One region of the Afipia sp. GW823-FHT06G09 genome, then DNA from elsewhere that is predicted to be linked to it. Evidence: predicted binding sites of a transcription regulator. Region 1 holds the regulator's gene; the other holds the start of a gene.
The links. Region 1 encodes PhoB, which activates phosphate uptake and scavenging genes when phosphate is short. Its sites were predicted from a motif close to TGTCATNNANCTGTCAT; they were not measured.
Positions count from the first base shown of each region.

Region 2: the regulator PhoB is predicted to act here: its motif matches at 6,449-6,465, upstream of AC1Q67_RS18660 (esterase-like activity of phytase family protein).

Region 1 is NZ_JBXAHF010000005.1:332,710-348,483, forward strand. It holds gene xylB (xylulokinase) at 1-1,207, opposite strand, end outside; gene AC1Q67_RS22475 (FAD-binding oxidoreductase) at 1,246-2,727, opposite strand; gene AC1Q67_RS22480 (LacI family DNA-binding transcriptional regulator) at 2,875-4,050, opposite strand; gene arsC (arsenate reductase (glutaredoxin)) at 4,030-4,434, shown strand; gene phoB (phosphate regulon transcriptional regulator PhoB) at 4,498-5,208, opposite strand; gene phoU (phosphate signaling complex protein PhoU) at 5,236-5,952, opposite strand; gene pstB (phosphate ABC transporter ATP-binding protein PstB) at 5,978-6,805, opposite strand; gene pstA (phosphate ABC transporter permease PstA) at 6,802-7,647, opposite strand; gene pstC (phosphate ABC transporter permease subunit PstC) at 7,651-8,649, opposite strand; gene pstS (phosphate ABC transporter substrate-binding protein PstS) at 8,760-9,773, opposite strand; gene AC1Q67_RS22520 (c-type cytochrome) at 10,187-10,609, opposite strand; gene AC1Q67_RS22525 (GYD domain-containing protein) at 10,686-10,979, opposite strand; gene AC1Q67_RS22530 (cytochrome C oxidase subunit IV family protein) at 11,015-11,395, opposite strand; gene AC1Q67_RS22535 (heme-copper oxidase subunit III family protein) at 11,404-12,126, opposite strand; gene AC1Q67_RS22540 (cytochrome c oxidase subunit 3) at 12,140-12,844, opposite strand; gene ctaD (cytochrome c oxidase subunit I) at 12,841-14,616, opposite strand; gene coxB (cytochrome c oxidase subunit II) at 14,694-15,527, opposite strand.
Region 2 is NZ_JBXAHF010000004.1:379,534-395,307, forward strand. It holds gene pqqC (pyrroloquinoline-quinone synthase PqqC) at 1-545, shown strand, start outside; gene pqqD (pyrroloquinoline quinone biosynthesis peptide chaperone PqqD) at 551-859, shown strand; gene pqqE (pyrroloquinoline quinone biosynthesis protein PqqE) at 856-2,058, shown strand; gene pip (prolyl aminopeptidase) at 2,048-3,028, shown strand; gene AC1Q67_RS18650 (c-type cytochrome) at 3,081-3,434, opposite strand; gene AC1Q67_RS18655 (PQQ-dependent sugar dehydrogenase) at 3,508-4,785, opposite strand; gene AC1Q67_RS18660 (esterase-like activity of phytase family protein) at 5,032-6,384, opposite strand; gene otnC (3-oxo-tetronate 4-phosphate decarboxylase) at 6,502-7,173, opposite strand; gene ltnD (L-threonate dehydrogenase) at 7,249-8,211, shown strand; gene otnI (2-oxo-tetronate isomerase) at 8,247-9,041, shown strand; gene otnK (3-oxo-tetronate kinase) at 9,038-10,312, shown strand; gene cynS (cyanase) at 10,314-10,802, opposite strand; gene AC1Q67_RS18690 (ABC transporter ATP-binding protein) at 10,829-11,743, opposite strand; gene ntrB (nitrate ABC transporter permease) at 11,748-12,587, opposite strand; gene AC1Q67_RS18700 (CmpA/NrtA family ABC transporter substrate-binding protein) at 12,590-13,972, opposite strand; gene AC1Q67_RS18705 (sigma-54 interaction domain-containing protein) at 14,138-15,774, shown strand, end outside.

The DNA of each region.
Region 1 (15,774 bases):
AGAACCCAAGCCCCTTGGATTTCAGGACCTCGAGGCAATCCCGCAACGAATACGCGACGCCTTCATAAAGCGCACGGACGAAGTGACCGCCGCCATGATTGAAGCCCGCACCGACGAAGTCCGCGCGCAACAGCGGATCCCAGTACGGACTGCGTTCGCCATTAAGATAAGGATGAAAGAACAGCCCTTCTGAACCCGGGCGCACCACAGCAGCACGCGCGTCCATGGCGTCGAATATGGCGCTGCCATCCTCGCCTTCACGGCGGAAGAATGTATCACGCAGCCATTTGTGCGCGGACGCGCAGGAATTGGTGGCGGCGATAACATACCAGTGATCCGGTACGACGTGGTAATAGTTGATCAATGAGAAGTCCGGCCGCGCCTTCGGTGACAGGACATTCACGGTGGCAGCCGTTGCAAGTTTCACAACGCCCATGCCCTCACGGACCATACCGGCGCCGAAGGTTTCCGCAGCGGTATCTGACGTACCGCAAACCACCGGCGTGCCTTCTGCAAGACCCGTCGCCTGCGCTGCTTTCGCCGTCACCCTGCCGACAATGGCGCTCGGCTTGACGATCGGCGGCAACGTCGCCATCGGCCAGCCGATCATGTCGCACAGCTCTTTGGACCACTCGCCTGTCTGCGCATCCAGCATCAGGGTGCCAAGCGCATCGATGGTGTCGGTTTCCCACGTTCCCGTGAACTGCGCGCGAAGCCAGTCCTTGGCAAGGTAAAGCCGTCTGACACGTGCAAACGCTTCCGGCTCGTGTGTACGCAACCACAGCATCTGCGGTAGCGTCCAGGTTGGATTGGCGCGGTTGGCCCCGATTTCCAGAATACGCGCGTCAGCCCTGTCGCGGAGTTGCTGCGTCTCCTCGCGGCTGCGCTGGTCGTTCCACAAGATCGCGGGACGGATCACTTGGCCGTCAGCATCCTCAAGCACCTGCGTATGGGCGCCCGCGGAGAACGAAATCGCGGCGATATCGGACGCAGGACGCCGCGACGCCTTCAAACCACGGAGCAGTGCGTCACATGCCGCCAGCCACCAGTCATCGGGGTTCTGCTCGCTCCAGCCCGGGTGCGGCGACGATGTCGCGACCGGTGCGGACGCCTCACTCACCAGCGAACCATCCCCCTTGATGATGCTGATCTTGAGCGAACCCGCACCGAGATCGATGCCGACGAGGAGGGGATCAGACACAGCCATGCGCCCGCTCCCCGAATGCCGCGCAGCTGGGCATCATCTCAATCAAGGTGAATGTCTTTCGCGTTCGGACTGGCACGCAAGCCAAGCTTGCCCGGATTCAGAAGATTGCCCGGATCGAGCGCATCCTTGATTTTCTGGAGTACTCCAAGGCCCGCGCCGAGTTCGCGCTGCATCCATGGGTTTCTGAAGAGGCCCACGCCGTGATGGTGCGCGATCGAGCCGCCATGCTCCAACGTCAGTTTCTGCACAGCATCCCAAAGCTTGGCATGAATCGGCAACGCCACCTCATCCGCCATCGGCGGCAGACGGATCGTCATATATTGACAAGCGCCTTCCGGATAGACGTGGGACCAGTGCGCGCCAAAATGGATGCCCGGATGAATCTTCCGCACGGCATTGCCGATGGATTCATACATCGCAGGAATCGCTGACCAGTTGCCGGTCACCTCGATGGTGTCGTTGAAATAGCCTGCATCGTGCCATTTCTGCGAATAGGCAACGTAGCGGTTTTCCTTCCAATGATGGAAAGGAGCATCAGGCCCGATTTCGCCGCCAAGTTTCTTGGCGATGCCCAGCGCCATATCCTGCTCGACCGAAACCAGCGGCTCACTGCCACTGAACATCATCATCGCCAGGTAGGGCTTGGTCTTGAACAAGGCGATGTCCTTGGTGCGCTCATCGCTCTCGACCCGATCGTAGAGCCGCACGATAGCCGGGCGCAGCTCTGCCTGCATGATGAGGCGCGCGCAGTCCAGGGCCGCTTGCTGCGTCGGGAACGCCAGCACGACGCCGCGCTCGATCTCAGGCTTTTTCCAGATTCGCAGCGTAGCTTCAGTGATAACACCGAAAGCGCCCTCACCGCCGATCATCAGATCGCGGATCGACGGTCCGACCGAGCGCCGCGCGACAGGACGCACTTCTAACGGCGTACCATCCGGCAGCACCGCCTTCAGGCCGACAACAATGTCTTCGATCTTTCCATAACGGCTGCTGGCCTGCCCGCCGCCACGGCATGCCAGCCATCCGCCGACAGTCGAAATCTCAATCGACTGCGGCAGGTGGCCGCATGTATATCCCGCTTCATTCAGCTGGCGCTCGAACTCCGCGCCGTTCATGCCCGCCTGCACGGTCACGATAGCGTCGGTCGGATTAATCGAGACAATCTTGTCGAGGCGGCGCGTGTCCAGCATGATTTCGCCGCCGAGCGGAATAGCACCACCCAGCACACCCGAGCCATTGCCATAGGGAATGATCGGAATGTTGCGCGCCTTCGCAAGCTGAACGATCCGAATGATCTCATCCTCGTTCGCTGGACGCACAACCAGGCGCGGCACCGCTCCGGCGAGCGTGCCTGCGCGTTCGCGGAAAACCGCGAACGGAAGACGGTCGCGTGCATAGCCGAGACGCTGATCGAACGATGCCAAAACGTTGGCGTTGCCAACAATTGCGCCGAAAGCTGAGACAAGGCTTTCATCAACGCGATCCGTTTCGCGCACTGCGGCGATGGTGGTAGCAGTCATGACAGCCCCTTTTCAGAGGCCAAATTCGCCACGCTCACTCGGCGCACTCCCCTGATCGCATTATGTTTTCTGGCGATTGAACAAGTAGCTTGAGCAATCGTTTGTTCAAAAAGTCGTATAAACTACGCCAGTGGTCAAGCTAAAATTTCAGCGTGGAGCTGGACCTGTGGAAGCGCGGATGACCAGACCGTCTGGCGCTAATGGCGCGACGGGTTGCGGTGTACCGCCATTCAAAAGGTCGATCAGAAGATCGGACGCAATTTCGCCCATCACTTCCGTAGGCATTTTCACCGACGTCAGTTGCGGATAGAGCATCGTCGCCACCGGTGCGTCGTGCAGGCCCACCACCGATATGTCGCGCGGGATTTGGAGACCGGCTTCATGCAACACCGCCATCGCACCAGCTGCGGTGACCAGCGTCGCACCAAGAACAGCCGTGGGCTTTAGCGCAAGAAGGCTGCGCATCGCATCCGCTCCACCCTCCGCAGTATACCCAGCGACGGCGACGAGTTTCGGATCGAACGGAATACCGTGCCGCTTCAATCCGTCGCGATAGCCGGCCAATCGTTCGCCAGCATTGAATCCGCCGGGACGGCCCGCAAGATGCGCAATCCGCCTGTGCCCCATCTGCGCCAGATGATCGACGGCAATCGCTGCAGCGGCGCGGCTGTCCAGCACGACGCAATAAGGACTCCCCGACAATTGCCGGTTCAGCAGGACGAAAGGCGTGTGAGTGGATTCAAGCTCTTCGCGCAACAAACTGTCGTCGTCGAGACTCGCGACGAGCAGCCCATCAGCACGATTGCCGTGCGACAGGCGATGATACACAGCGTCGGTCGCACCTGACTCCCTATGAGCGATCAGCAATGAATAGCCATGCCGTGCTGAAGATTTTTCGGCACCGCGAATAGCCGACGCAAACACCGGATTGTCGAGCTGGGGAACGATAAGACCGAGTGTTCGACTGCGCGAGGTCCGCAAACTCTGCGCGAGCGTATTCGGCGAATAATCCAGGCTACGAGCGCTTTCAAGAATCCGTTGGCGCGTCTCCGGGCGAATGCGCTGGCTTTCCTCGCCGCGCAACACGCGTGAAGCGGTGGATACGTCCACTCCCGCCATACGCGCAACATCGGCTAATCTCGGCCTCATCGATTTCAATATCCCAAGCAATGCCCAGCGCAACGAGCGTAGACTTGGAGGCTTGATAAAACAAGCAACCGTCAACCAATAGGCTCGACGCCATCCGGCCATCCACGTACAAAGCCTGTCGAAGAGCCCAGATAAGCGAGCCGGGATACATCCATGAGCGTTACCATCTATCACAATCCGGATTGCGGAACGTCACGCAACACGCTTGCAATGATCCGGCAAAGCGGAGCCGAGCCGGAGATTATCGAGTATCTGAAGCACCCGCCCACCCGCGCGAGGTTGCTCGAGCTTACTGCGGCGATGAGAATTTCGGTGCGCGCGCTGCTGCGCGAGAAGGGCACGCCCTATGCCGAACTTGGGCTCGGCGATCCAAAGTGGGCAGATGACGAACTTCTCGATCTGATGGTCGCACATCCCATCCTGATCAATAGGCCGATTGTCGTGACGCCCAAAAGCACCAAACTATGCCGGCCATCGGAGGCGGTGCTCGATATTCTGCCCAATCCCCACATCGGCAGATTCGTCAAGGAGGACGGAGAAGTCATCAACGCGATCTGACCGCCCGCAGGCGGCTGAACCGACACCTCACGTATGCGAGATGAAGGTCAGCTAGCCCGCGGCTCAGTTCTGTGAATCAGCCTTGGCGAAACGATCGTCGAGCGCATAACCCGCGCCACGAACTGTGCGGATCGGATCCGACTCACGCCCAAGATTCAGCAGTTTCCTGAGGCGGCCGATATGCACGTCCACCGTACGCTCGTCGATATAGATGTCACGGCCCCACACGCCGTCAAGCAACTGCTCACGGCTGAAGACGCGCCCTGGATGCTCCAGGAAGAACTCCAGAAGCCGATATTCGGTCGGACCAAGATCGATCGGACGGCCGGAACGGGCAACACGCCGGCGGTCCCGGTCAAGTTCGATATCGCCGAAGGCTAGAACCGTCGCGAGGCGCTCGGGACTCGCGCGCCGCAACAATCCTTTCACGCGCGCAAGCAGCTCCGGCACCGAGAACGGCTTGACGATATAGTCGTCTGCTCCGGTAGCGAGCCCCCTCACCCTTTCGCTTTCCTCGCCGCGCGCAGTCAGCATGATGATCGGGATCTGCTTGGTCTCCGGCCTTGCGCGGAGCCGACGGCAAAGTTCGATCCCCGAGAGACCCGGAAGCATCCAGTCGAGCACGATAAGATCCGGAACATGCTCCTTGAGCCGGGTATCCGCATCATCGCCGCGCGCGACTGTTTCGACGTCGTAGCCCTCGGCATCCAGGTTGTAGCGAAGCAGCGTGGTCAACGCTTCTTCGTCTTCGACCACAAGAATTCGGGCGCTCATTTCCAGTCCTTTAGTTCGTCGTACAAATTAACTGCCTGACGCGGCCGTTGCAAAGTTCGTCATGTCGCCCTTAGGACGTTGATCGAGCATTTGCTGGCCTTCGATCATGTAGAAAACCGTCTCGGCGATATTGGTTGCGTGATCGCCGATACGCTCAATATTCTTGGCGCAGAACATCAGGTGAATACAGAAACCGATATTACGCGGATCTTCCATCATATAGGTCAGAAGTTCGCGGAACAGAGAAGTGCAGATTGCATCGACCTCTTCGTCGCCCTTCCAGACGGTCATCGCGGCAGGCAGATCGTGCGCCGCATAGGCATCGAGCACCGACTTGACCTGTGACTGAACCAGGTCGGTCATGTGCTCCAGCCCACGGATCAGCTTCAGCGGATGGAAGTCGCTATCGAGCGCTGCGACGCGCTTGCCTATGTTCTTTGACAGATCCCCGATCCGTTCAAGATCGGTCGCAACACGCATCGAACTGACGATTTCGCGCAAGTCGACAGCCATCGGCTGACGGCGAGCGATGGTCAGCACGGCACGCTCTTCGATCAGATGCTGCAACTTGTCGATCTCGAGATCGGCGGCGACAACACGCTTGCCCAGCGCGACATCGCGCCGGATCAACGCGTCTACGGAATCGACGATCTGCCGTTCAGCCAGGCCGCCCATCTCGGCAACAAGCCGGTTGAGCTCCTGAAGATCGTCGTCGAACGCTTTGGCGGTATGATCTGAACCCATGGTATGTCTCTCCCGCGAATGCGCGTCAGCCGAAGCGGCCGGTGATGTAGTCTTGTGTTCGCCGATCGGTCGGCGAAGTGAATATCTTGTTGGTGTCGTCGAACTCGACCAGCTCACCAAGATACATGAACGCTGTCTTGTCAGACACACGCGCCGCCTGCTGCATATTATGCGTCACGATGGCGATCGTGTAGTCCTCCTTGAGTTCCTGGATCAGTTCTTCGACCTTGGCGGTCGAGATCGGATCGAGCGCCGAGCAAGGTTCGTCGAACAGGATGACCTCAGGACGGACGGCGACAGTGCGTGCGATGCACAGGCGCTGCTGCTGGCCGCCGGACAGGCTGAGCCCACTGGCGTTCAGCTTGTCCTTGACCTCATTCCAGAGCGCGCCGCCCTTCAGCGCGGCCTCGACGCGGCCGTCCATTTCGGACTTCGAAATCTTTTCATAGAGCCTGATGCCGAACGCGATGTTCTCATAAATCGTCATCGGGAACGGCGTCGGCTTCTGAAACACCATACCGATCCGGGCGCGCAGCAGGTTCAGATCGAGCTTCGGATCGAGAATGTTGGTCGAATCCAGCATCAACTGACCGACAGCACGCTGACCGGGATAGAGGTCGTACATGCGATTGAAGATGCGCAGCAACGTCGACTTGCCGCAGCCCGACGGACCGATAAACGCCGTGACGCGATTTTCGCCGAGAGCAAGGTTGATGTTCTTCAGTGCGTGGTGTTCGCCATAGTAGAAATTGAGATCGCGTGCAGTCACCTTGGGCCGCGCATCCAGCCGGCCGGCAACACCCGGCACGGGCCCGCGAGGAATATCTACGCTAACAGAAAGCTGCTCGTTCATTTCGATGTCCTCTCGGCGCCAAGAATGCGCGCGCCAATGTTAAGGGCAAGTACGGTCAAGGTGATAAGCAAAGCCCCGGTCCATGCGAGCTGTTTCCAGTAATCGTAGGGGCTTTGGACGAAGTTGTTGATGGTGACCGGCAGGTTCGCCATCGTTTTGGTCAGGTCGAGACTGAAGAACTGATTGCTCAGGGCTGTGAACAGCAACGGCGCAGTTTCACCGGCGACACGCGCGGTCGCCAGCAGAACGCCGGTGATGAGACCAGAACGTGCAGCACGATATGCGATGCGTTTGATGACAAGCGACCGCGGAAGACCGAGCGCGGACGCCGCTTCACGCAGCGGATTAGGCACCAGGCCGAGCATGTCTTCGGTGGTCCGAACGACGACCGGGATCACGATCACGGCGAGCGCCAGCGTACCCGCCAGCGCCGAGAAGCCGCCCATCGGGACAACAATCGCACCATACACGAACAAACCGATGATGATCGACGGAGCGCTCAACAAGATGTCGTTGATGAAACGAATCACCGAGGTCAGACGATCGTGCTTGCCGTACTCAGCGAGATAGGTACCTGCGAACAATCCGATCGGCGCGCCGATGCCAACGCCGAGCACTGTCATGATGATCGAGCCGACGATTGCGTTCAGCAATCCACCCTCGGTGGATCCGGGCGGCGGCGTGTTCTCGGTGAAGACACCGAGATGCAGGCCGGCGAAGCCGTTGTAGAACAGCGTGAACAGGATCAGCGCGAGCCAGGTGACTCCGAAAACAGCGGCGCCAAGGCACAGGAAGCGGACGACGATGTCCCAGCGGCGGCGTGAGGCATAAATCGCGTTCATGGCTCAGTTCCCCGCCTTCTTTTCAAGACGCATCAGCATCAGCCGCGCAGCAGCCAGCACGAAGAACGTCAGCACGAACAACAACAGGCCGAGCAGAATGAGGCCCGACTGGTGCAGACCGTCGCTTTCGGCAAACTCGCTGGCGATGGCCGCTGAAATTGTCGTTCCCGGGGCGAAGACCGATGAGGATATCCGGAACGAGTTTCCGATAATGAAGGTCACTGCCATCGTCTCGCCGAGCGCGCGGCCGAGCGCGAGCATGATGCCGCCGATCACGCCCACCTTGGTGTAAGGAATAACGACGTTGCGGACGACTTCCCATGTGGTGCAACCAACACCGTAGGCTGCTTCTTTCAGAACCGGCGGCACCGTCTTGAACACGTCGACGGAAATCGCGGTGATGAACGGCAGCACCATGATCGCCAAAATCAGCGCCGCATTGAAAAGGCTGAGATAGGACGGCGGCCCCGCGAAAATCGTGCCGAGAATCGGTACACCGTCAAACAGCCGGATCATGAAAGGCTGAAATGAGTTTGCCAGGAATGGGCCAAGTACGAAGAAGCCCCACATGCCGTAGATGATCGACGGAATGCCTGCGAGCAGTTCGATGGCGATGCCGATCGGACGGCGCAGCCACTGCGGGCAGAGCTCGGTCAGGAAGATCGCGATGCCAATACCAACCGGGATGGCGATAATCATCGCGATCACCGAGGTTATCAGTGTGCCGTAGATTGGGCCAAGCGCGCCCAGAACCGGAGGATCAGCGGACGGCGCCCAGCGCTGCGTCCAGAGGAATGCAAACCCGTATTCCTTCATCGCGGGCCACGCGCCAGCGATCAGAGAGAGAATGATGCCGCCGAGAATAAGCAAGACGGCGATCGCGCACGCCCTGGTGGTCCAGTAGAATGCCTTGTCGCCGAACTTGAATGCGCTCAGAGCTTTTGCGCGATCGTAAGGTCCGGCTGCTTCCATTGAGGTGCTCTGAACCGCCATCTCTGCCACGCTAGTCCCCTGTCCCATTCACTTTGCATAGTTGCCGGCTGCACACGCGTTGCGCCAGCGGTCGTCCAAGAAAACGGAGGAGAGGTTACCCTCTCCTCCGGAACGTTTGCTTAGCTCTTGATGTCAGCCGACCAGGTCTTTTCGATCAGCTTGACCACCGGCTCAGGCATCGGAATGTAGTCGAGCTCTTCAGCCATCTTGGCGCCCTTCTCGAACGACCACTTGAAGAACTTGATCGCTTCCGCGGAGGCGGCCTTGTCGACCGGCGTCTTGTGCATGAGGATGAAGGTTGCGGCGGTGATCGGCCACGAAGCTTCGCCCGGCTGGTCGGTCAGGATCACATAGTAACCTGGAGCCTTGGCCCAATCAGCATTGGAAGCCGCCGCCTGGAACGCAGCAACGGTCGGCTGAACGGTCTTGCCGGCCTTGTTGATCATCGCAGCGTAGGTCAGCTTGTTCTGCTTGGCATAGGCATACTCGACATAGCCGATCGAGTTCTTGGTCTGGCCAACGTTGCCGGCCACGCCTTCGTTGCCCTTGGCGCCGACGCCGGTGGGCCATTCAACAGCGGTCCCCTGACCAACCTTGGCCTTCCACTCAGGGCTGGCCTTCGACAGATAGTCGGTGAAGTTGAAGGTCGTTCCCGAACCGTCCGAACGGCGCACCACGGTGATGGCATCGGTCGGCAGCGTCAGCTTCGGGTTCAGCTTGGCGATTGCGGGGTCGTTCCACTTGGTGACCTTGCCGAGATAGATGTCGCCCAGCAGTTCTCCGGAGAGCACCAGTTCGCCCGGCTTGATGCCTTCGAGGTTCACGACAGGCACGATCGCGCCCATCACCATCGGCCACTGAATGAGGCCATCCTTCTCGAGCTGTTCAGCCTTGAGAGGCGCGTCGGTCGCGCCGAAGGTCACGGTCTTGGCCTGAATCTGCTTGATGCCGGCGCCGGAACCGATCGACTGGTAGTTCAGACCGTTGCCGGTCTCTTTCTTGTAAGCGTCAGCCCACTTCGAGTAGACGGGGAACGGGAACGTCGCACCCGCGCCGGTGATGTCGGCAGCAAAGGCCGAGGTCGATGCGGCAACAAGGCCGGCAGCGACGATCGTTTTTGTAATGAAATTCACTGGGTCTCTCCATCGTGTGAGCGAAGCGCCTGACCGTTCGAGATCGTTATCGCGCTTCGAGGCCGCCTTCTTAGAAGGCCGAGCCTGCACTTTTTATGAAATCCACATGACAGCGGTGTGACACCGTTTACCGCTGGGTAACACATGTGTAAGATATTGATGCAGCTAAATAATTATCAAAATCCCGGCGCGGGATGACATGCCGCACCAGCAATATCTGCGCGGCCGCGCTGGAAGGCCGCCGAGTGTGACAGCGCCAGCCCGTGGCTGGCAGCTTGGTAACCGCACTACGGTGAAGAGTGACGCCCTGCGTTCGAGCTGGCGTTGACGGACAGCCCGCCTGGAACCTCCCGCGCTCCGCAGTTGCCCCGCCACCGCCGACGCCTCGCGAGCCTCCTAGACCCTATTGGACCCTATTGTACACTTACCTGCCTGATGGCGGGCGGAACTGCCTCTGCTTTCTTCCCCTTGGAATCGAACTGCTTGAGGTAGGCGACGACATCGTCAATCTGCTTTGGATCTTTCAGGCCCGGGAAAATCATCTTGGTGCCCGGGATCTTGGCCTTTGGATCCTTGATGTATTCCCGGAAGGTCGCTTCATCCCAGGTGAGGCCGGAGTTCTTGTTCGCCGCCGAGTAGTTGAAGCCTTCAATACTCCCGGCTTTGCGCCCGAACAGTCCGTTGAGCACGGGCCCGACGGCGTTCTTCGCGCTTTCGCCGATCTGGTGGCACGCCCGGCATTGAGCAAAAACCTTCTCCCCCGCGGCGACATCCTGGGCGATGGCGGGAACAACCGAGAGAAGCCCTGCTCCTACGACGAGAACGAAAACGCGCATGCGACCACTCCATGTCTGAAAAACAGAACGGCTGAGAAAACCAAATCTGAAACGAGCGCGCTGTTGGCTGGGCGGGTTAGCCCAGCGAATTGATGATTTCCCGGTAAGCTGCTTCGGGGAACGCCTTCAACGTGCGCGTCCTGATATTTCCCATTATTCCAAGTTGCAGGTTGAAACGCGCGGCGACCGCGTCGTCTGGGGCTTCGTAAACCGCGACGATGTCATATTGTCCCATGGTCAGGAAAAATGATTTGAACTCGCCGTCCATATCCTTGAGCGCCTTCTTCGCCGCATCCAAGCGGCGCGGCGAATCCTTCACGGCCTGCACGCCTTTGTCGGTCCAGTTCGCCAGCATGATATATGTCGTCATGGCAGTCCTCCGTACGTACGAGGCCCCCACCAGTCTCAAGCTCCTGACTTGAAGAACACGATCCGGGTCAACAACGTGTAGTCCGACTCCAGAACCATGATGGCCACGAACACCAGCAACACCAGCGGCGGCAGCAGGATGGCATAACTCAACGCGAGCCGCTCCCAGGCCATATGCATGAAAACGGCAACGATCAAACCTGCCTTCAGAATCATGAACAGCAGGATCAGCGACCAGCGCAGATATCCGTGAAAACCGAAATAATCGACGAGATACGAACAGGCGCTCAGGACAAACAGCCATGCCCAGACCACGAGATACAGCTTGATCGGGTGCTGTTGTCCTTCCGCATGCGTCGCAGCGGGCGCAGCGGCAGGTGCCGCATGAGAAACTCCGTTCATCGTGACTTCAGCCATCTGTCACCTCACCACAAATAGAAAAATGCGAAGATGAAGACCCACACCAAATCCACGAAATGCCAATAGAGTCCGGTGATTTCGACGATCTCGTAGTGTCCCTTCCGGCTCGTGAAAAAGCCGCGCCGCTCGGTGTCGAAATCCCCGCGCCAGACCTTTCGCGCGATGATGATGAGGAAGATCACGCCGATGGTGACGTGGGTTCCATGGAAGCCCGTAATCATGAAGAAGCATGAGCCGAACTGCGCCGCCCCCCACGGATTCTCCCATGGCCGGACACCCTCCATGATCAACTTTGTCCACTCAAAGGCCTGCATGCCAACGAATGTCGCGCCGAATGCAGCCGTCACCAGCATCAGGATCGCAGTCTTGCGGCGGTCGCGGCGATAGCCGCAGTTGACGGCCATCGCCATGGTTCCGCTGCTGCTGATGAGCACGAAGGTCATGATGGCGATCAGGATCAGCGGCATGTGATGTCCAGCGATCTCGAGCGCGAACACTTCACTGGGGTTCGGCCACGGCACCGTCGTCGACATGCGCGCCGTCATGTACGACAGCAGGAAGCAGCCAAAAATGAAGGTGTCGCTGAGGAGGAAGATCCACATCATGGCCTTCCCCCAAGAGACATTCTTGAAGGCCCGCTGATCTGACGACCAGTCGGCCGCAAAACCTCGCCAGCCCTTGGCCCGTGCGTGGGATTGTCCGGTGTTTGTCAGCACAGTCTCTGCCATCCGTCCCATCTCCCTAGGTCAGCAGTTGGCGGCAGACAGCGGCGAAATCATCCGCCCAACCGGTCAGCAGCGCGAGCAGGATCAGCCAAACCAGAAGCAGAAAGTGCCAGTACATGGTGCATAGTTCGACGCTCAGGCGCAGCCGCGAGACCTCAACGCCGCGCCAGGCCTTGGCGACGGTCCTGCCCAGCGCTGCGAGGCCGCCCAGCACATGCAGTCCGTGAACCGCGGTGATGAGATAGAAGAAGGCATTGGCCGGGTTAGCCGTCAAAAAATAGCCGGCTACGTTGAGTTGTTGCCACGCCAGCAACTGGCCAAACACAAAAACGACGGCAGAGACGCCTCCTGCGAGCAGGCCGATCAGCGCATTTTCACCGTCATCCCGACGCGCCGCGACTTGCGCCCATTGAAGTGCTGCGCTGCTTACGATCAGAACGCCGGTGTTGAACCACAACAGCTTCGGTACCGGCAGCGACCGCCAGTCAATCAGCTCCATGCGCATGGAGTACGCACTGATGAAGAGGGCAAACAGCGATCCGGCAACCGCCAGAAATACACCCAGTCCAATCTTCGCGGGCGGCAGCGACGAAACGCTCCCACCGGGAAAATCGCCGATGACGCCCTCCTCCAGCCATGGCTTGGCGGCAAGGCGCTGCTGCGAGAGCCACCATCCCGCAATGGCCGCGATTCCAGCCATGAACAGGACAATCGCTGTCACGGGTGCGCCCCCTTCGGTGCCAGAGCAGCCGGTGGCTCATTCTGCGGAATGAAATCCTGCGCAGCACCAGGCACGCTGTAATCGTAGGCCCAGCGATAAACCACGGGGAGTTCCTTGCCCCAGTTGCCATGCGCCGGCGGAGTTTCAGGCGTTTGCCATTCCAGCGTGGTCGCCCGCCACGGATTGCCGCCAGCCTCTTTCCCCTTGCGCAGGCTCCAGAACAGATTGAACACGAACACAAGCTGGGCAAATCCCACGATCAAGGCTGCAATGCTCATGAATGCGTTCAGATCGTGCGCGGATGCCGGGACGAACGCCGTTTCACCAATGTCGTGATAGCGGCGCGGCATACCCAGCAGGCCGAGATAGTGCATGGGGAAGAACACTGCGTAGGCGCCAATGAACGTCACCCAGAAGTGAAAACGCCCGAGCGATTCGTTCAGCATCCGCCCGGTGACTTTTGGGTACCAGTGATAGATCGCACCGAACACGACCATGATCGGCGCAATGCCCATCACCATGTGAAAATGTGCGACGACGAACATCGTGTCGGACAACGGAACATCCACAACGACGTTACCGAGGAAGAGGCCGGTCAAGCCGCCGTTGACGAAGGTGACAATGAACGCGAGCGCGAACAGCATCGGTATGGTGAGATGAATGTCGCCGCGCCACAGGGTCAGAACCCAGTTGTAGACCTTGATCGCAGTCGGCACCGCGATGATCAGCGTCGTCGTCGCAAAGAAGAAGCCGAATTTCGGATTCATGCCGCTGACATACATGTGGTGCGCCCACACCACGAAGCTCAGCGCGCCGATTCCGACGATCGCCCACACCATCATGCGATAGCCAAAAATGTTCTTGCGCGCGTGGGTGCTGATGAGATCGGAGACGATTCCGAAAGCCGGCAGCGCAACGATGTAGACTTCTGGATGACCGAAGAACCAGAACAGATGCTGGAACAAAAGCGGGCTCCCGCCGGAGTATTTCATCTGCTGGCCCATTTCCACCAGCGTGGGCATGAAGAAGCTGGTGCCGAGAAGCCGGTCAAGAAGCATCATCACCGAGGCGACGAACAGAGCGGGAAACGCGAGCAGCGCCATCACGGTGGCTGTGAAAATTCCCCACACCGTCAGCGGCATCCGCATCAGCGTCATCCCGCGGGTGCGGGCCTGCAGCACCGTCACCACATAGTTCAGGCCGCCCATGGTGAAGCCGATGATGAACAGAATCAGCGACAGCAGCATCATGATGATGCCGGCCTCCCGCCCTGGCGTTCCGGAGAGAACTGCCTGCGGCGGATAGAGCGTCCATCCGGCGCCGGTCGGTCCGCCGGGCACGAAGAAGGTCGCCACCAGCACCAGCACGGCAAGCAGATAGATCCAGTAGCTCAGCATATTGGCGTACGGGAAAACCATGTCGCGAGCGCCGACCATCAACGGGATAAGATAATTTCCGAAACCTCCGAGAAACAGCGCCGTGAGAAGATAGATCACCATGATCATGCCGTGCATGGTGATGAACTGGAGATACTGGCTTGGATCGATGAATGAAAACGTACCGGGGAATCCGAGTTGCAGCCGCATCAGCCAAGAGAGCACCAGCGCGACCATGCCGATGGCCATCGCAGTGAGCGAATACTGGATCGCGATGACCTTCGCATCCTGTGAGAAGACGTACTTCGTCCACCAGCTATGCGGATGATATAGATCGACCTCACCCACTTCAGCAGGCGGAATTCCTGCGAGCACGTCAGACGGGACATCAACCATCGAAATGTCCTCCTTGGTCTTCCACTCATCCGAGAAGAGTTTGCTTCACGAGGTGCCGCGCCTCTTCGTCAGTATTTTTATTCACTGCCTGTCTTGAAAGTTGCCTTCATGATGTTGCGCTGACCGGATAGCTCCGCGAACGTCTGCTGCTTCTCAAGCCACGCGTGATAGTCCTTCTCTTCCTGAACGATAACCTTGCTTCGCATTTGCGCGTGCGCGATGCCGCACAGCTCTGCGCAGAGAACCTCAAACGTCCCGGTTCGTGTTGGAGTGAACCAGAAATAGGTAACGGAGCCGGGCACCATGTCCATCTTCGCCCGGAACTCAGGCACGTAAAAATCATGCAAGACGTCGATCGAGCGCAGCAATACCTTCACCGGTTTTCCGACAGGCAGATGCAGATCGTCGTTTTCAATCACGACGTCATCCTGTCCGTTCGGGTCATTTGAATTCAGTCCAAGGGGATTTTCGGCGCTGACGTTGCGGGCATCGGATGTACCGAGCCGGCCATCCTTACCCGGAAGGCGGTAGCTCCAGCGCCATTGCTGGCCCATGACCTCAATTTCGGTGGCGTTGGCCGGAACGGTGACGAACTGGTGCCAGACGACTAGACCAGGGGCGAGCATGGCGCCGACGCCGATGGCGGTTCCTATCGTAAGCCACAATTCGAGCTTCTTGTTTTCCGGCTCGTAGGCCGCCCGCCGTCCCTCCTTGTGATGAAAGCGGAAGACGCAATAGGCCATAAACGCGATGACCGCGAAGAACACCGCTCCAGTGATCCAGAACGTCATCGTGATTGTATCGTCGATGTAGCTCCAGTTTGAAGCAATCGGCGTCCACCACCAGGGACTCCAGAGGTGGAACAGCACGGAAGCGACCGCGACCAAAAGCAGTATGAGTGCTACAGCCATCCCTTGTTCATCCTTGCCTCTGGAGGCTACGGACAAGACTTAAGGGGCACGGCTCATGTCGACATGGATGGCACAACTTTGACCTAGCCATCGCAATGCTGGCCGCCTTGCCCCTTAACCGGTCGCAACATCGAACCCGACGTAGTCATTTCAAGAGCGGTTCAAGCCGGTCGGGTTCAATTCACGATCGCTGGTGTCATTGAACTGCGGGCATTACCACCAGAGGATGTTCCTCGGCAGGCTTGAT
Region 2 (15,774 bases), on a different contig from region 1:
TGATCTCGCGGTTTCGCGACCGCAACATCCGGCTCGAATGGCGGCACCGCATCGAAGATCACGACGGCGATGTTGGCACCGAAGGTGGCATCGAGCGCTGGCTCAAGCTGACCGAAGGTCTCGGGCTGGACAGCGCTTATGTGGAATCCGCCGAAGGCATTCTTCCAGCGACGCGTTTCGCGGTCGATGCTTATGTTCATTTTGTTCGCGACAAGACGCCGCTGGAGGCGATTGCCTCGTCACTGACCGAACTGTTCGCGCCGAACCTGCACGAGGAGCGAATCTCGGGAATGCTCGCGCACTACGATTTCATCAACCCGAACATTATGAGCTACTTCAAGCGGCGAATGGAGCAGGCGCCGCGAGACGCGAACTTCGCGCTTGATTTCGTCAAGCGCCATGCCTCTACACCCCAGGAACGGGAAGCCGTCTGCAATGCACTGATTTTCAAGACCAACGTGCTCTGGGTCCAGCTCGACGCGCTCTATCATGCATATGTCGATGGCCACATCCCGCCGGGCGCTTTCGTGCCGGAGCAGGGCTGATGGCATTGCGAAGCCGCCGGATCGACATAACTGAAGAGAGCCGGCCTGTGCTGGCCCGGCATGCCAGACTCAAGTTTGATGAGGCCCGGCAGGTCTGGGTCATTTTGGTGCCGGAGCGGGTGCTAGCACCGGACGAGATTGCAGTTGAAATCCTGCAGCTTTGTGACGGCGTAAGCAGCGTGAATCAGATCATCGATGTGCTCGCTGCCAAGTATGCCGCCGATCGTGGTACGATTGGCACGGACGTTATCGCCATGCTGCGCGATCTCGCCGAAAAGGGTTTCCTTGCGGAGGCACGGGACACAAAACCATGAGTCCGACGCTCACCAATGTTTCTCCTGTTCACGCCGGGCCGGCGGACGGACTGGCGGTTCTGGAGCAGCGCAAATCGCAGGCGGAGACGTTTGGAATTCCCCTGGCTGTTCTGGCGGAGCTGACGCATCGCTGCCCACTGCAGTGTCCGTACTGCTCGAACCCGGTGGAACTGGAGCGCGGCGGTACGGAACTCACCACTGTCGAGTGGAAGCGCGTGCTGAGCGAACTCGCGGCCATTGGAGTGCTTCAGATTCATTTTTCCGGTGGCGAACCCACGGCGCGGAAGGATCTGGTGGAACTGGTTCAGCATGCGACCGATGTCGGCCTGTACACGAACCTCATCACCTCGGCTGTCCTGTTGACCAAGGACAAGCTTGCAGCTCTGGCCGATGCCGGACTTTGTCACGTGCAGATCAGCTTTCAGGGTAGCGAGCAGGGTGTGGCCGATCGCGTCGCCGGATTGAAGGATGCGCACGCCAGGAAGATCGATGCGGCAGGCTGGACGCGTGAACTCGGCTTGCCGCTGACGGTCAACGCCGTGATGCATCGCCAAAATTTGTTCCAGCTTGCTGATATCATCCAGATGGCGGTCGATCTCGATGCCGATCGGCTGGAAGTCGCCAATGTGCAGTATTACGGCTGGGCGCTGAAGAACCGCGCTGCGTTGATGCCGACGATGGAACAGATCGACGAGACCTCCCGGATCGTCGAGGAAGCCGAGGCGCGGCTGAAGGGCATTCTGGCTATCGACTACGTCGTCCCTGATTACTACGCGCTGCGTCCAAAGAAATGCATGGGCGGCTGGGGGCGGCAGTTCTTCAATATCTCGCCGTCGGGCAAGATATTGCCATGTCACGCGGCGGAAACGATCACCGGTCTTGCGTTTGAATCTGTGCGGGACCATTCCATCACGTGGATCTGGCAGAACTCGGAAGCATTCAATCGCTATCGCGGCACCGGCTGGATGCCGGAGCCGTGCCAAAGCTGTGAATACAAGGAGATCGATTACGGCGGCTGCCGCTGTCAGGCATTTGCGCTGACCGGCAATGCCGGCAACACCGATCCGGCCTGTGCGTTGTCGCCGGCTCACGAGCGGATATTCAAGACAGCTATGACGGAGGCGGCCGGAGACAACCGCCGGTTCATCTACCGGAACTTTGCAGGCGGCACATTCGAGGCCGATCCACATGGGGCCTGACGCCGCTGACACCGCCTCGTCCAAAAAGGCTGACAGGTTTACGCCGCTGACCGTGCAGCATCTTGCGGTGGGTGGGGGCCACGAGCTTTATGTGGAGACAGTTGGCCGCGCCGACGGCATCCCCGTGGTCTATCTGCACGGTGGCCCTGGTAGCGGTTGCCAGCCCGACCATCGCCGGTTGTTCGATCCGCTGCGCTTTCATGCGGTGCTGTTCGACCAGCGCGGGGCGGGCAGGAGCCGCCCGAAGGGATCGCGCAAGGACAACACGCTGCCGCATTTGATTGCCGACATGGAAATCATCCGCGCGATGCTGGGCTTTGAGCGGTGGCTGGTTGTCGGCGGGTCGTGGGGCGCGACGTTGGCTCTCGCCTATGCGCAGGTGCATCCGTCGCGCGTCAGCGGCATCGTGCTGCGCGCGACTTTTCTGGGCACCCGCGATGAACTGGAATGGACATTCATCGGCGGCTTGCGGCGCTTCTACCCTGACCTGAACGATGATTTTCTCAGCCTGCTGCCGCCGGACGAGCGCGACCAGCCGCTCGACGCCTATTGGCGGCGCATTCTCGATCCCGATCCAGCCGTACACGGACCGGCGTCCCGCGCCTGGCACGACACCGAGCGCATTCTCTCAGAGCACAAGCCGTCGAAAACACGGCTTGACCTTGCGGCGGTGGCGAATGGTGGGCGCGGTCTTCCATCGTCGCCGTTTATGGAAGCGCATTACTTTCAGAATGACTGCTTCATGAAGCCCGGACAACTTCTGGAAAATGCCGGACGCCTGAGGGGCATTCCGGGAGTTGTCGTGCAAGGCCGCTACGACCTCCTGTGTCCGCCGTCGACTGCCCATGCGCTGCTTGCGGCGTGGCCCGATGCCCAGCTACGAATGGTTGAGACCGCAGGGCACTCGCTGTACGATCCTGGGGTCAGGGATGCCGTCGTTGCAGCCATCGAAGAGCTGTCACGCGCCTAGCGGATAACAGTTCGTCTCGCTCACACGCAGGATGGGTGCGCGTCGCGCACGCTTAGTTTGGCAGCGTGACGTCGACCGTTATCCCGGAATACCAGGCAGCGAGATCTGCGATGTCGGCGTCCGATAGCGGTTTCGCTACAACATTCATATTCTCTTCCTTGCGCTCTTCGGAGCGGAAGGCTTTGAGTTGTTTTTCCAGATACATTGCAGGTGAACCCGCGATGTTGGGGGCCATAGGCATCTTGGAAACCCCGTCGATGCCGTGACAGGCCGCGCACATTTGCGCCTTCTTTCGTCCAGCCTTGGCGTCCCCCGCGGCCTGCGCTGTGACCACCCCGTTCAGCGTCAGCAGAACCAGCAGGCCGGCCAGATATGGTCCGGTGTGTTTGTTCGGTTTTGATTGCATGAACTGCTTTTCTTGTTGCTGGATCGGCTCTGCCGTGAACCGGAGGGCTGGTTCACGGCAGGCGACGTGTCCCTTACTTCTCTTCGTAGGTGATACGATACAGCGCGCCGGCGAGATCGTCCGACACCAGAAGTGAGCCGTCGCGCAGCGTTGCGACGTCTACCGGACGACCGGTGTATTCGCCATCCGGCGTCAACCAGCCAGAAGCAAAGACTTCGGTCTTGTCCGCGCTGCCGTCAGGTTTGAGCGACGTGAACATGATGCGTGCGCCGATCGGGTCCGTGCGATTCCACGAGCCGTGCTGGGCGGAGAAGATGCCGCCACGATACTTCGCCGGGAACGATTTGCCGTTGTAGAAGATCATGCCGAGGTCAGCGGCATGGGCGTCCATCTCCACTTCAGGATAGACCACATTGGCGGGCGGAGTATCGGCCTTGTATTCAACGGTGCGAACCTTGCCGCCGCCGAAATAGGGGAAGCCGAAGTTCTGCCCGGCTTGGGTGATGCGGTTCAACTCGCCGGGAGGGATGTTGTCGCCCATTCCGTCGACCTGATTGTCCGTAAACCAGAGCTGGTTATTCTTTTGATTGAAATCCATGCCGACCGAGTTGCGGATGCCGGTGGCATAGACTTCGCGGTTCTTGCCGTCCTGATCCATTCTGATGATCCCGCCAATGCCATTCTTCGCGAAGCCATCGAGCTTGTTCTTCGCCGGCACGTTGAAAGGCTGTCCCAGCGAGATGTAAATCTTGTTGTCGGCCCCGACGCGGCAAACGCGCGCTGTGTGGTTGAAGCTTTCGTCTTCCTTCGGAATCAACTCGCCCTGTGGAACGACCACAGCGACGGCGATGTCCGGGCTTTCATAGAAAAACTCGGCGGCCGGAAAATTAAGAACACGGTTCTGCTCTACCACAAACAGGAAACCGTCCTTGGAAAAGCAGACACCGTTGGGAATGGTGAAGTTCACTGAAGGTGCAAACTCCTTCACTTCCTCGGCAAAGCCGGCCTTACCGCGATCCGTCACGGCATAGACCTTGCTTTTACGCGTCCCGACGAACGTCACGACGCCTTGCGGTCCTACGGCAATATGCCGCGCGTCTGGCACGAGCGCATACAGGCTGATCTTGAAGCCGGGCGGTAGTTTGATCTTGGCAAGGTTCGCCTTGATCGCGTCGACCTTGCGGCCCGTCTGCGGAACAGTCGGAATTTCCGTAACGCCTGTTTTCTGAAAATTACCGAGCTTGTCGAGGTTGTTGTTTGGCGATTGAGCTGACGCCGAAATCGCCAAAGCGCAAAGAAACGCTGCAGCAGCAACCGAATTCAGGGCATGATGTTTGAAAGCGTAAAACATGATTTTGTCCTCCCGGCAGGGTGTCATTTTTGGCGTTTTACGGGGTGAGAGCCTATCGCAGGTTTGCGCCGGCGCAAGACGACCTGCGCGTAAAATCATTCTGGCGACGCAGCATGGAAAATTCTATCGCGTGATTGTGATTTGCGATTGCAGCCCAGCTGCGGTGTTGGCGCGGCATGACCGGTTGTGAAGCAAAAAGGCCGCCCGGTGCGGGGCGGCCTTTCATTGCGTTTGTTAAAATTGAAATCAGCGGGCCTTCAGGAACTCCGCGACATTCAGCAGCACGAACTCGTTGTCGTCAGCCTTGTTGGGCTCACGGCTCGTGGAGAATGGCAGATTGTTATCGTTGCCGACGATGATGTGGGTCTGATCGACGATATCGACGTTCTCGATGGTCCAGAACGGGAAGGTAAGGGCGCCATTGTTCAGCGGCTTGCGCGCCTTCTTGTCAGGATCGGCGATCTTCATCAGGTCGATATAGCCGATCTTGCGAACCGGGCCGTTTGCATTGGCGTCCGTCATTTCGATCTTGTAGACGCGCTTGAACTTGGCGAGATCGTGGAAGCAGTCTGGCTTCTTCGGACCCTCGCAAGCCTTGTCGGCAGTGCCTTCGCCGTTATCGCGCTCGATGATCATCGCAGTGGTCGCATCGATCATGTTGAAATCGCCGATAGCGAGGCCATTGCTCTCGAGCACATACTTCCAGTGACGGCCGGTCCACTTGCCCGCGCCGACATCGAACTCGAGAATGCGCAGATATTCCTTGCCGTCAGCGGTTTTTTCCCAGTCCTTCTTCTCGGCGTCCCAGGCCGGGCCTTCGAGCAGGGGATAAAGGAACTTGCCGTCCGGAGAGGCGGCCATGCCCTCGTAGCCCTTCGAGCGGCGGATGTTGAAGGCCACCGGCGTGGTCGGGGTCGCTGGCGACGTGATCGCATAGTGGTCGGGCGAGCGGGCGGGCTTGCCATCGATTTCGGTTTCGAACACGGCCTCGACCTTGCCGGTGCGATCGGCACGGATCAGATAGGGACCGAATTCGTCGCCGATCCAGATCTTGTCGCCGATCGGCTGGAAGCTCTCGGTATCGAAGTCTGAGCCAGTCAGGTAGCGGGATTCCGTGCCTTCGTTGGCGATGCGGAAAGGCACCTTCTTATCGGGATCGCGCAGGAAGACGGTGGAGACACGCTCAACCGCGCCTTTGGTCCAGTCGATGCGGTAGTTGTTCAGGAAGAGCATGGCGTCCGGCGAGTTCGCCTTGCTACCGAAGCCGTTGTCCGAAATCACCCAGAACGTGCCATCAGCGGCTTTCTTGATCCCGGAGTGGCCCTGCAAGGGCTGGCCCTTGAACGGCAACTTGACGCCAGTCGGGCGGTCGAAGGATTTACCCTCGACGCTGCCGATGGCATCGACGCGGGTGCCGGTGGTAAACTTGCCTGAAACCTTCAGGTCCGCGGGGGCATCCGCGGGGGCTTCGACAAAGGACTCGGCAGGCATCACGGCGTGGCCGGCAAGGGTGGCGGGGAAGGCTTGACCGGATGTTTGAGCCGCCGCGAGACCGGGCAGAGCGGTCAGTGCGAGCAACGACAATGTAGCAATGCGCATGTAATCCTCCTTGAAGACATGCGCTGCTTGTCGGTGTTCTGTGTGTCAGTGCCGCTACATCGGCGTGACACTTCGATAACTGTAAACGTCTTTTCCGTGCCGTATTGTCGCGGGGGCTCAGCCAGGAACTTGCTTGTCGCCGACTGTCGATGCGGCGGACGGGAATGCTGAAGCCAGGTCAGCGACCTGCTCGGGCGTCAATGTACGGGGATTCATGCCGCGCAGCATCAGATAGAGCTTTGCGGTCTCTTCGAGCTCTTCCATGGCAAACACGGCGGCTTCTAGCGTGTCGCCGGCAACCACCGGTCCATGATTGGACAGCATCACGCACGAGTACTTGCCGGCAAGCCCCCGGATCGCATCGGCGACCGCCGCGTCGCCCGGGCGGTAATAGGGCAGCAGCGCGGTCGTGCCGCAGCGCATCACGTAATAGGGCGTCAGTGGCGGCAGCGCTGCATGCGGATCGATATCGGGCAGCATGGACACGGCAACGCAGTGTGCGCAATGCAGATGGACGACGGCGCGCGCGTTGCGTCGCGTCTCATAGAGCGCGGCATGCAACGGGATTTCCTTGGTGGGCGCATCACCCGACAACAGACGTCCCGAACTGTTCAATCGCGAGATGCTGGCCGGATCCAGAAACCCGAGGGAGGCGTTGGTCGGTGTCACCAGCCAGCCGCCGTCATCGAGGCGGACGCTGATGTTTCCTGAGGATCCCGGGGTCAGGCCGCGCTCGAACAACGAGCGGCCGAACTGGCAAATCTGATCGCGAAGCCGTGTTTCCGTCATTCCGTAGCCCTTCCGCATGCCTTTTCTCACGGTTTTCAGAAAGGCTCAAACGCCATTTTGGACGTGCCGTGGGCCGTGCTACCAAGCAGTCAACGCCCGCCACCAAATGCGCGGGCACACGACAATCCGGGAGATCGTATGCCCACTGGACGCATTGGAGTTGTCGGCCTCGGTTCGATGGGCCTTGGTATGGCGCTGTCGTTGAAGCGGGCCGGCTTCGACGTTGCGGGCTGCGACGTAGCGGCGGAAGCGGTTGCGCGGCTGGTTGCTGAGGGGGGCCGCGGCGCGGCGTCGCCGGCCGAAGCGGCGCGGGAGGCCGATGCGGTCGTCAGTGTGGTCGTGAACGCCGTGCAGACCGAGGCGATCCTGTTCGGCCCGCAAGGTGTTGCGGAGACCTTGCCCAAAGGGTCGGTTTTTATATCGTCCGCGACGATGGACCCGGATGTCGCGCGGCACCTGGCAAAACAGCTCGAAGCCACCGGACGGCATTATCTCGATGCGCCGATCAGTGGCGGTGCGCAGCGCGCCGCGCAGGGTGAACTCACAATCCTGGCGTCCGGCAGCAAGGCTGCGTTTGCCAGGGCGAGGGCGGCACTCGATGCGATGTCGGCGAAGTTGTATGAACTTGGCGATGAGCCTGGGCAGGGCGCGGCCTTCAAGATGATCAATCAGCTTCTGGCCGGCGTGCACATCGCGGCCGCGAGCGAAGCGATGGCGTTTGCGGCAAAGCAGGGTCTCGACATCGCCAAGGTTTATGAGGTCATCACAGCATCCGCCGGGAATTCCTGGATGTTCGAGAATCGGATGCCTCACGTGCTGGACGGCGACTACACGCCACGCAGCGCCGTCGATATTTTCGTCAAGGACCTCGGCATCATCCAGGACATGGCGCGAACCGCGAAATTTCCGGTTCCGGTCTCGGCGGCTGCATTACAGATGTTTCTGATGACATCGGCCGCTGGCATGGGCCGCGACGACGATGCGTCGGTGGCGCGGATGTACGCGCGTGTCACAGGCACGAAGCTGCCGGGTGAGTAGGGCCCGATCACAACAACAAGAAACGGAATCATCCAATGCCTCGTTTTGCAGCAAATCTCAGCATGATGTTCAACGAAGTGCCGTTTCTCGATCGCTTCGACGCGGCGGCAAAAGCGGGCTTTTCGGCGGTTGAGTTTCTGTTCCCATACGAACATTCGCCTGACGAGGTTGGTGAACGGCTTCACCGCAACGGCCTGACCCAGGCGCTGTTCAATCTGTTTCCCGGAGACTGGAACAAAGGAGAGCGCGGTTTCGCCGCGTTGCCAGACCGCCTCGCGGATGTACAGGCGAGCGTCCAGCGGGCGTTGCCTTATGCGGCCGCTACCGGCGTTAAACGACTGCATCTTATGGCAGGCATTGCCGACCGCCGCGATCCGAAAGCGGTCGACGCGTTCCGCCGCTCGGTGGCGTGGACTGCCGAGGCGCTCGCCAAGGAAGAGATCGATCTCATGCTGGAGCCGATCAATCCGCGCGATGTTCCGGGGTATTTCCTGAACGATTTTGATTTTGCGGCTAGCGTGATCAGTGACTTGAAAATGCCAAATCTGAAATTGCAGTTCGATATCTATCATCGGCAGATCGTGCACGGCGATGTTACCGTTGCGCTTCGGCAGATGATGCCGATGATAGGACATATCCAGATCGCAAGTGTTCCTTCACGTAACGAACCGGCAGGCGAGGAACTGAATTATCCTTTCCTGTTCGAGGAACTCGACCGGCTGGGGTATGGCGGCTTTGTCGGCTGCGAATACCGTCCAAAAGGCGAGACGTCCGAGGGGCTCGGCTGGTTCGCGCCTTATGCGAAGTCCAGGACTGGAGCGCGCGCGTGACGCTGGCTCTGGGCTGTATCGCAGACGACTACACCGGCGCATCCGATCTCGCTAACACGTTGACCCGCTGCGGGCTGCGCACGGTGCAGACCATCGGCGTTCCGAGTGACGCGCTGGCGCTGCCCGATGTCGATGCCGTTGTTGTATCGCTGAAGAGCCGCTCCATTGAGGCGTCGCAGGCGGTTGCGCGCTCCCGTGACGCGGACAAGTGGCTGCGGGCGCGGGGCGCGGCCCATGTCCTATTCAAGATCTGCTCGACATTCGATTCAACGGATGCCGGCAACATCGGGCCGGTGATGGATGCACTGCGCACCGATTCCGGCGATGCCATCGTGCTCGTGACGCCCGCGTTTCCCGGAACGGGGCGCACAGTTTACCAAGGCAACCTGTTCGTGGGTAGCGTGCCGTTGAACGAAAGCCCGCTGAAGGATCATCCGCTCAATCCGATGCACGACTCCAATCTTGTGCGGGTGCTGGCGCGGCAGAGTAAATCCAAAGTCGGTTTGGTTGACCTCGCCACCGTCGCAAAAGGCGCCGAAGCGATCCGCGCAAAGCTGACCGATTTTGCCAAACAAGGCGTCGGGGCTGCGATCATCGATGCCGTGTTCGATCCTGAGCTTGAGATCATTGGTCAGGTTGCGCTGGATCATCGTTTGTCGGTGGGTGCGTCGGGAATGGGCCTTGGGCTCGCCCGCGGTCTTGTCGCGTCGGGCAGGGTGAGGGCAGCCTCGGCGAGTGCCGATCAAAAGACGATCGGTGGCCCGGTCGCTTGCCTTGCCGGGAGCTGTTCGCAGGCGACGCTGACGCAGATCGCCTATGCCGAGAAATCCATGCCGGTGCTGCGGCTCGATCCTGAAAAGATCGTCGCAGGGCCGTCCGAGGTTCAGCGCGCGCTTGGCTGGTCACGAGAACACCTCGGCAAGGGACCGGTTCTGATCGCGAGCAGTTCGACGCCCGATCAAGTTTCCGCGCTTCAGGCAAAGTACGGCCGCGATGTTGCAGGCCGTGCCATCGAGCAGGCGATGGCGGCCATCAGTGAAGGTCTGGTTGCCGCCGGCGTCAGGCGCCTCGTGATCGCTGGAGGCGAAACCTCAGGCGCCGTGGTCGACCGCCTTGGCATTCCGGGTTTTCTGGTGGGACCAGAAATCGCCGCAGGCGTACCGGTGCTGCGGTGCGTAGGCTGGAGCAAGGGCGAGGCGGTGACGGCGCTGAAATCCGGCAACTTCGGTGGCCCGGATTTCTTCAACGACGCCATCCGCCTAATGCCGTAATTTACGCTTCCTTGAAACCGTATTCTTGCTGGTTGCCGGTCGCGCCGTAATACTTGTACGGCAGGAATTTGCCCGACATGGTGATCTTGACGCGATCTCCCTTTGGATTGGCGAGGCGTTCCATGTCCATGTCGAAATCGATTGCGGACATGATGCCGTCACCGAATTCTTCCTCGATGAGCGCTTTCCACGCCGGTCCGTTTACCATCACCAGTTCGTAAAGCCGGTAGATCAGCGGGTCGGTGGGCGGCATCTGGATTCCTTCGCCGCGCATCGGCACCTCATTGATCATCGCCTGTTCGACCTTGGAGAGGCCGAACAGTTTGGCGGCATTCTCGGCTTGCGGTTTTGTCAGTTTCATCTGGCCGAGGATGGCGCCAACCACCAGCACTTCGGAGTGGCCGCCGATCTGTTCGCAGATATGTTTCCAGCTCCAGCCGTTCTCGCGCTTGATGTCGAGCAGTTTCTCGGTGAGGTCGGATCGCTTCATTTCAATTCTCCAGTTTTGAAAGTTAATCAGGCGGCGCTGATCTGGCCGGCCGCTGGCTTATCGGTAGATGCGTTCGTGGTCACGATTGCTGGCTCCGTGAATCCGGGGCGGACAACGGGCACGTTGCGCGGGTCGTGATTCTTGTTGGTTTCCACGAACGTCTTGCTGCGTGTGACCAGGAAGTCGATGATGTGATTGCGCAATGCGTAATACTGCGGGTGCCGGTGGAGATCGATGCGGCCCCGATCCTTCGGCAGCGGATTTTCCAAGACCTCCGCAAGCACCGCACCGGGGCCGTTGGTCATCAGGAAGATCTTGTCGGCGAGATAGATCGCTTCGTCCACGTCGTGCGTGATCATGAAGGCGGTCTGGCCGGTCTCCAGGCAGATGCGGCGAACCTCGTCCTGCAACGTTCCCCGCGTCAGCGCGTCGAGTGCGGAGAAGGGCTCATCCATCAGCATGATTTTCGGCGTGATCGACAGCGCGCGCGCGATACCGACGCGCTGCTTCATGCCGCCGGACAACTCTGAGGGCCTTTTGTGCTCGGACCCGGTGAGACCGACAATGTCGATGAACTTCTGGGCATGGGCACGAACGCGCGCCTTGTCCCACTTGCGCCATTTGGATGAAACCGCGTAGGCGACGTTGCCCATCACCGTGCGCCACGGCAACAAAGCATGACTCTGGAAAATCACGGCTCGATCGAGGCTGGTGCCCTCGATAGCCTGACCGTCCACGATCACGGTGCCTTCGGAGGGTTCGTCCAGCCCGGCGAGGATGTTGAGAACGGTGGTCTTGCCGCAACCGGAATGCCCGATCACGCAACCGAACTCTCCGCGCGGCATCGACAGCCAGAGGTCCTCGAAGATGGTCGTCTTCCTGCCATCTGGTGCCGGATAGTGCTTGGCGATGCCTTCGATAGAGATGAATTTCTCGATCATTACATCACTCCGGGAACGTGACCATGCGCGTGAACCGCGCAAGGATCTGGTCGAACATCATTCCGACCAGACCGATGACCAGAATGGCGATGATGACGTTGGTGATCGACAGGTTGTTCCACTCGTTCCAGACGAAGTAACCGATGCCTGTACCACCGACGAGCATTTCAGCCGCGACGATGACGAGCCAGGCAATGCCGATGGAGATGCGCATGCCGGTCAGGATGGTCGGCGCAGCGGCGGGAAGGATCACAGTGAAGGCGCGGCGCATCGATCCGACCTCGAGCGTTCGTGCAACGTTGATCCATTCCTTGCGCACGGCGGAGACACCGAACGCCGTGTTGATCAGCATCGGCCAGATCGCGCAGATAAAGATCACGAAGATCGCGGAGGTGTTGGAATCCTTGATGGTGTAGAGCGCCAGCGGCATCCAGGCGAGCGGAGAGATCGGCTTCAGAACCTGAATGAAAGGATCGAGCGCCTTGCTGATCAGCGGCGACATGCCGATCAGGAATCCGAGCGGGATCGCCACAATCACGGCGAGGAAGTAACCCAGCAACACGCGGGCAATCGAATAGCCGAGCTGGATACCAAGGCCCTTGTCATTCGGGCCGTTGTCGTAGAACGGGCTCTTGATATGCTGCCAGAGCTTAGCGCCGACATCGAGCGGTCCCGGCATTGCCGATTTGCCCTGGGTCGCGGTCACACCCATCAGCTTTGCGTATTCCGGGCTCATGGTCGCGACCGACCCGCTGCCGCGCGTGGCAAGATGCCACGCGCCGATGAAGGCGAGGAAGATCGCAATCGACAGCACGGCCGCGCGAAGTTTCAGCGACGAGGTCATGCTTAGCTCGCCTTGCTGATCTTGAAGCTCTTGAGGTAATCCTCAGGCTTTGTCGGATCGAAAGGCTTACCCATCACGCTGAAGGACTTTGTGGTGGTTGTGGGAGGTATGAGACCGACTTCCTTCATGAGTTTTGCTGTATCGGTGGCGAGATAGACCTGGCTCGCGACACCGGCGTAGTCGACGTCACCCTTGATCTGTCCCCAACGCTTCATCTGGGTCATGATCCAGACTGCGAACGACTGCCAAGGGAACGGATCGAAATCGACGCGGTTCGGCTGCGTCACGATGTTGCCGAGTCCATCGGCGAACGTGCCGGTGAGAATTTGCTCGAGCACGATTGGCGGCTGGTTGAGGTAGTTCGCCGGGGAGATAGCCTCGGCAATCTGCTTGCGGTTCTCGGCCTTGTGCGCGAACGCCGTCGCATCGATGATCGATTTCAGCAGCGCAGCGTAGGTATTTGGCATCGTGGTGACGAATTCCTTGGACGCCGCAAACGCGCAGCAGGGATGGCCCTCCCAGATATCCTTCGTCAGAATGTGGATGAAGCCGACGCCATCATACACAGCGCGCTGGTTCATCGGATCTGGACCGAGGAAGCCATCGATGTTGTCGGCGCGAAGATTGGCGACCATTTCCGGCGGCGGCACCGCGCGGATTTGAACGTCGGTATCGGGATCGATGCCGTGCTCCGCCAGGTAGTAGCGCAGCAGGTAATTGTGCATCGAGTAGTCGAACGGCACCGCGAACTTGAAGCCCTTCCAGTCCTTGGGGTTGCGCTTATCCTTGTGCTTGATGGCGAGGGTGATGGCCTGACCGTTGATGTTTTCAACCGCGGGCATGGTGTAGGGGATCGGATTGGAGCCGGCGCCCATTGAGATGGCGATGGGCATAGGCGAGAGCATGTGCGCCGCGTCGTATTCCTTGTTGATGGTCTTGTCGCGGATGACAGCCCAGCCGGCAGTCTTGATCACTTCGACGTTGAGGCCTTGCTTTTCATAGAAGCCCATCGGCTTTGCCATGATGATCGGCGTGGCGCATGTGATGGGAATGAATCCGACCTTGAGGTCCTTCTTTTCAAGCGGCGCGCCCTGCGCGAAAACCTCGGTGGCGGTCTTCAGGGGAAAAAACTGCGAGACAGCGGCGACGGCAGTCGCAGCGCCGACCGATTTCAGGAACGCGCGGCGTGCGACGTCTTGCGGAAACATCGCGCGCATGACGGCCGATGCGACGACGCCTTCATAGCGCTGCTCGTCGCCCTGTGAGGCAACAGTCTGGAGTTGGAGTGCTGCATCGTGCTCCGCGTCGTTCGCGTGCTGGCCGCAAGCGCAGCCGAAAGAGGAGAGGCGACGGTTTGGATCGAATGGATTGTCGAAGGTGGACATGAAACCTCCTGCATAGCGTTTCAGTCCACTACGCAAGCTGCGTGCCATTCCCGTTTCGCGCGATTTATCAATAAGCCTACGCTGCAGCGGTAATATTGCCGGTTACGAAATTTCGTGTTACACGATTATTCGTAGATCAATTACGATATTTCGTAGTGAGAGTTTATGGACGTCTCCTTGTCCCCGATAACGGAGAGGGGCCCCGATCTGTGGGGCGCCGCGTTCGATTTTTCGGCCGAGCCGACGATGTTGCTGGATCCTCATGGCGACCGCATCGTGGAGGCCAATCCCGCCGTGTGCGCTTTGCTTGGATACGACCGTGCACTGCTCCGGCAGATGAAGATCAGCGCCTTGCATGCCGGTCAGGTGCCGGCGCTGATTGTGTTCACCCAGGCAGTGTTCGACAGGGGCTCATTCTGGACCACGTCGCTGACACCGCGTCATGCCGCGGGTAACAAGCTGCGGCTGGAATATACCGGGTCGCTCATCCCGCAGGAGGGCACGCCGCTGGTGCTGCTGGCGATGAGTGACCTCGAACAGCGCCGCCGGCGGTTTGTCGACGTTACGGCGGAGGATCACATGCGCGGCGGTATTGCTGCCTGGCAACGCGTGGAGCGTGTCTTCCGTGATATCGAGCGCGAGAACCAGTTGATCCTGCGCGCGGCGGGCGAGGGCATCTATGGGGTCAACGCCGAAGGCAAGACCACATTCGTCAATCCGGTCGCCGAGCGCATTCTCGGCTGGTCGGCGGAGGAACTGGTCGGCACCAATATTCACGCGACCGTGCATCATACACACCACGACGGCAGGCATTATCCGCACGAGGACTGTCCGATCTATGCCGCGTTCCGCGACGGCGCGGTGCATCAGGTGGATGACGAGGTGTTCTGGCGCAAGGACGGCACGCCGGTCTGGGTCGAATACACGTCCACGCCGATCCGCGATCGCGGCGTGGTGGTTGGCGCGGTGATTGTGTTCCGCGATGTCAGTCAGCGCCGCGAGGCGGATGAAAAGCTTCGCGCGGCGCTCGCCGAGGTCGATCAACTGCGCGAGCGTCTCGAGCAGGAAAACGCCTATTTGCAGGAGGAAATCCGCACCGAGACGAATCCCCGCGGCATCATCGGCCGCACGGCGGCGGTGCAGAAGACGCTGCGGCAGGTCAGCCTCGTCGCGCCGACCGACGCGACCGTGATGATCACCGGCGAGTCCGGCACTGGCAAGGAGTTGATCGCGCGCGCCATCCACGAGGCGAGCCAGCGCAGCGATCGTCCGCTGATCCGTGTCAACTGTGCGGCAATCCCGCGTGAGCTGTTCGAGAGCGAATTCTTCGGCCATGTGCGCGGAGCGTTTACCGGCGCGTTGCGCGACCGTGTCGGACGATTTGAACTCGCCGATGGCGGGACACTGTTTCTGGATGAGGTCGGCGAAATTCCGCTGGAACTTCAGGGCAAGCTGTTGCGCGTGTTGCAGGAGGGGCATTTTGAGCGCGTCGGTGAGGAGCGGACACGTGCCGTAAACGTCCGTGTTATCGCCGCGACCAATCGCGAACTGAAGCAGGAAGTGAAGCAGGGGCGATTCCGCGAGGATCTCTATTTCCGGCTCAACGTGTTTCCGGTTGAAACCGTGCCGCTGCGTGACCGTCGTGAGGACATCCCGTTACTCGCGCAGCATTTCCTGAGCAGCGAGAGCAAATCGCTCAAATCCAACCTTCGATTATCGGAAGGCGATGTGCGTCGCCTGATGCAGTACGACTGGCCGGGCAACGTCCGCGAGTTACAGAATGTGATCGAACGCGCCGCCAT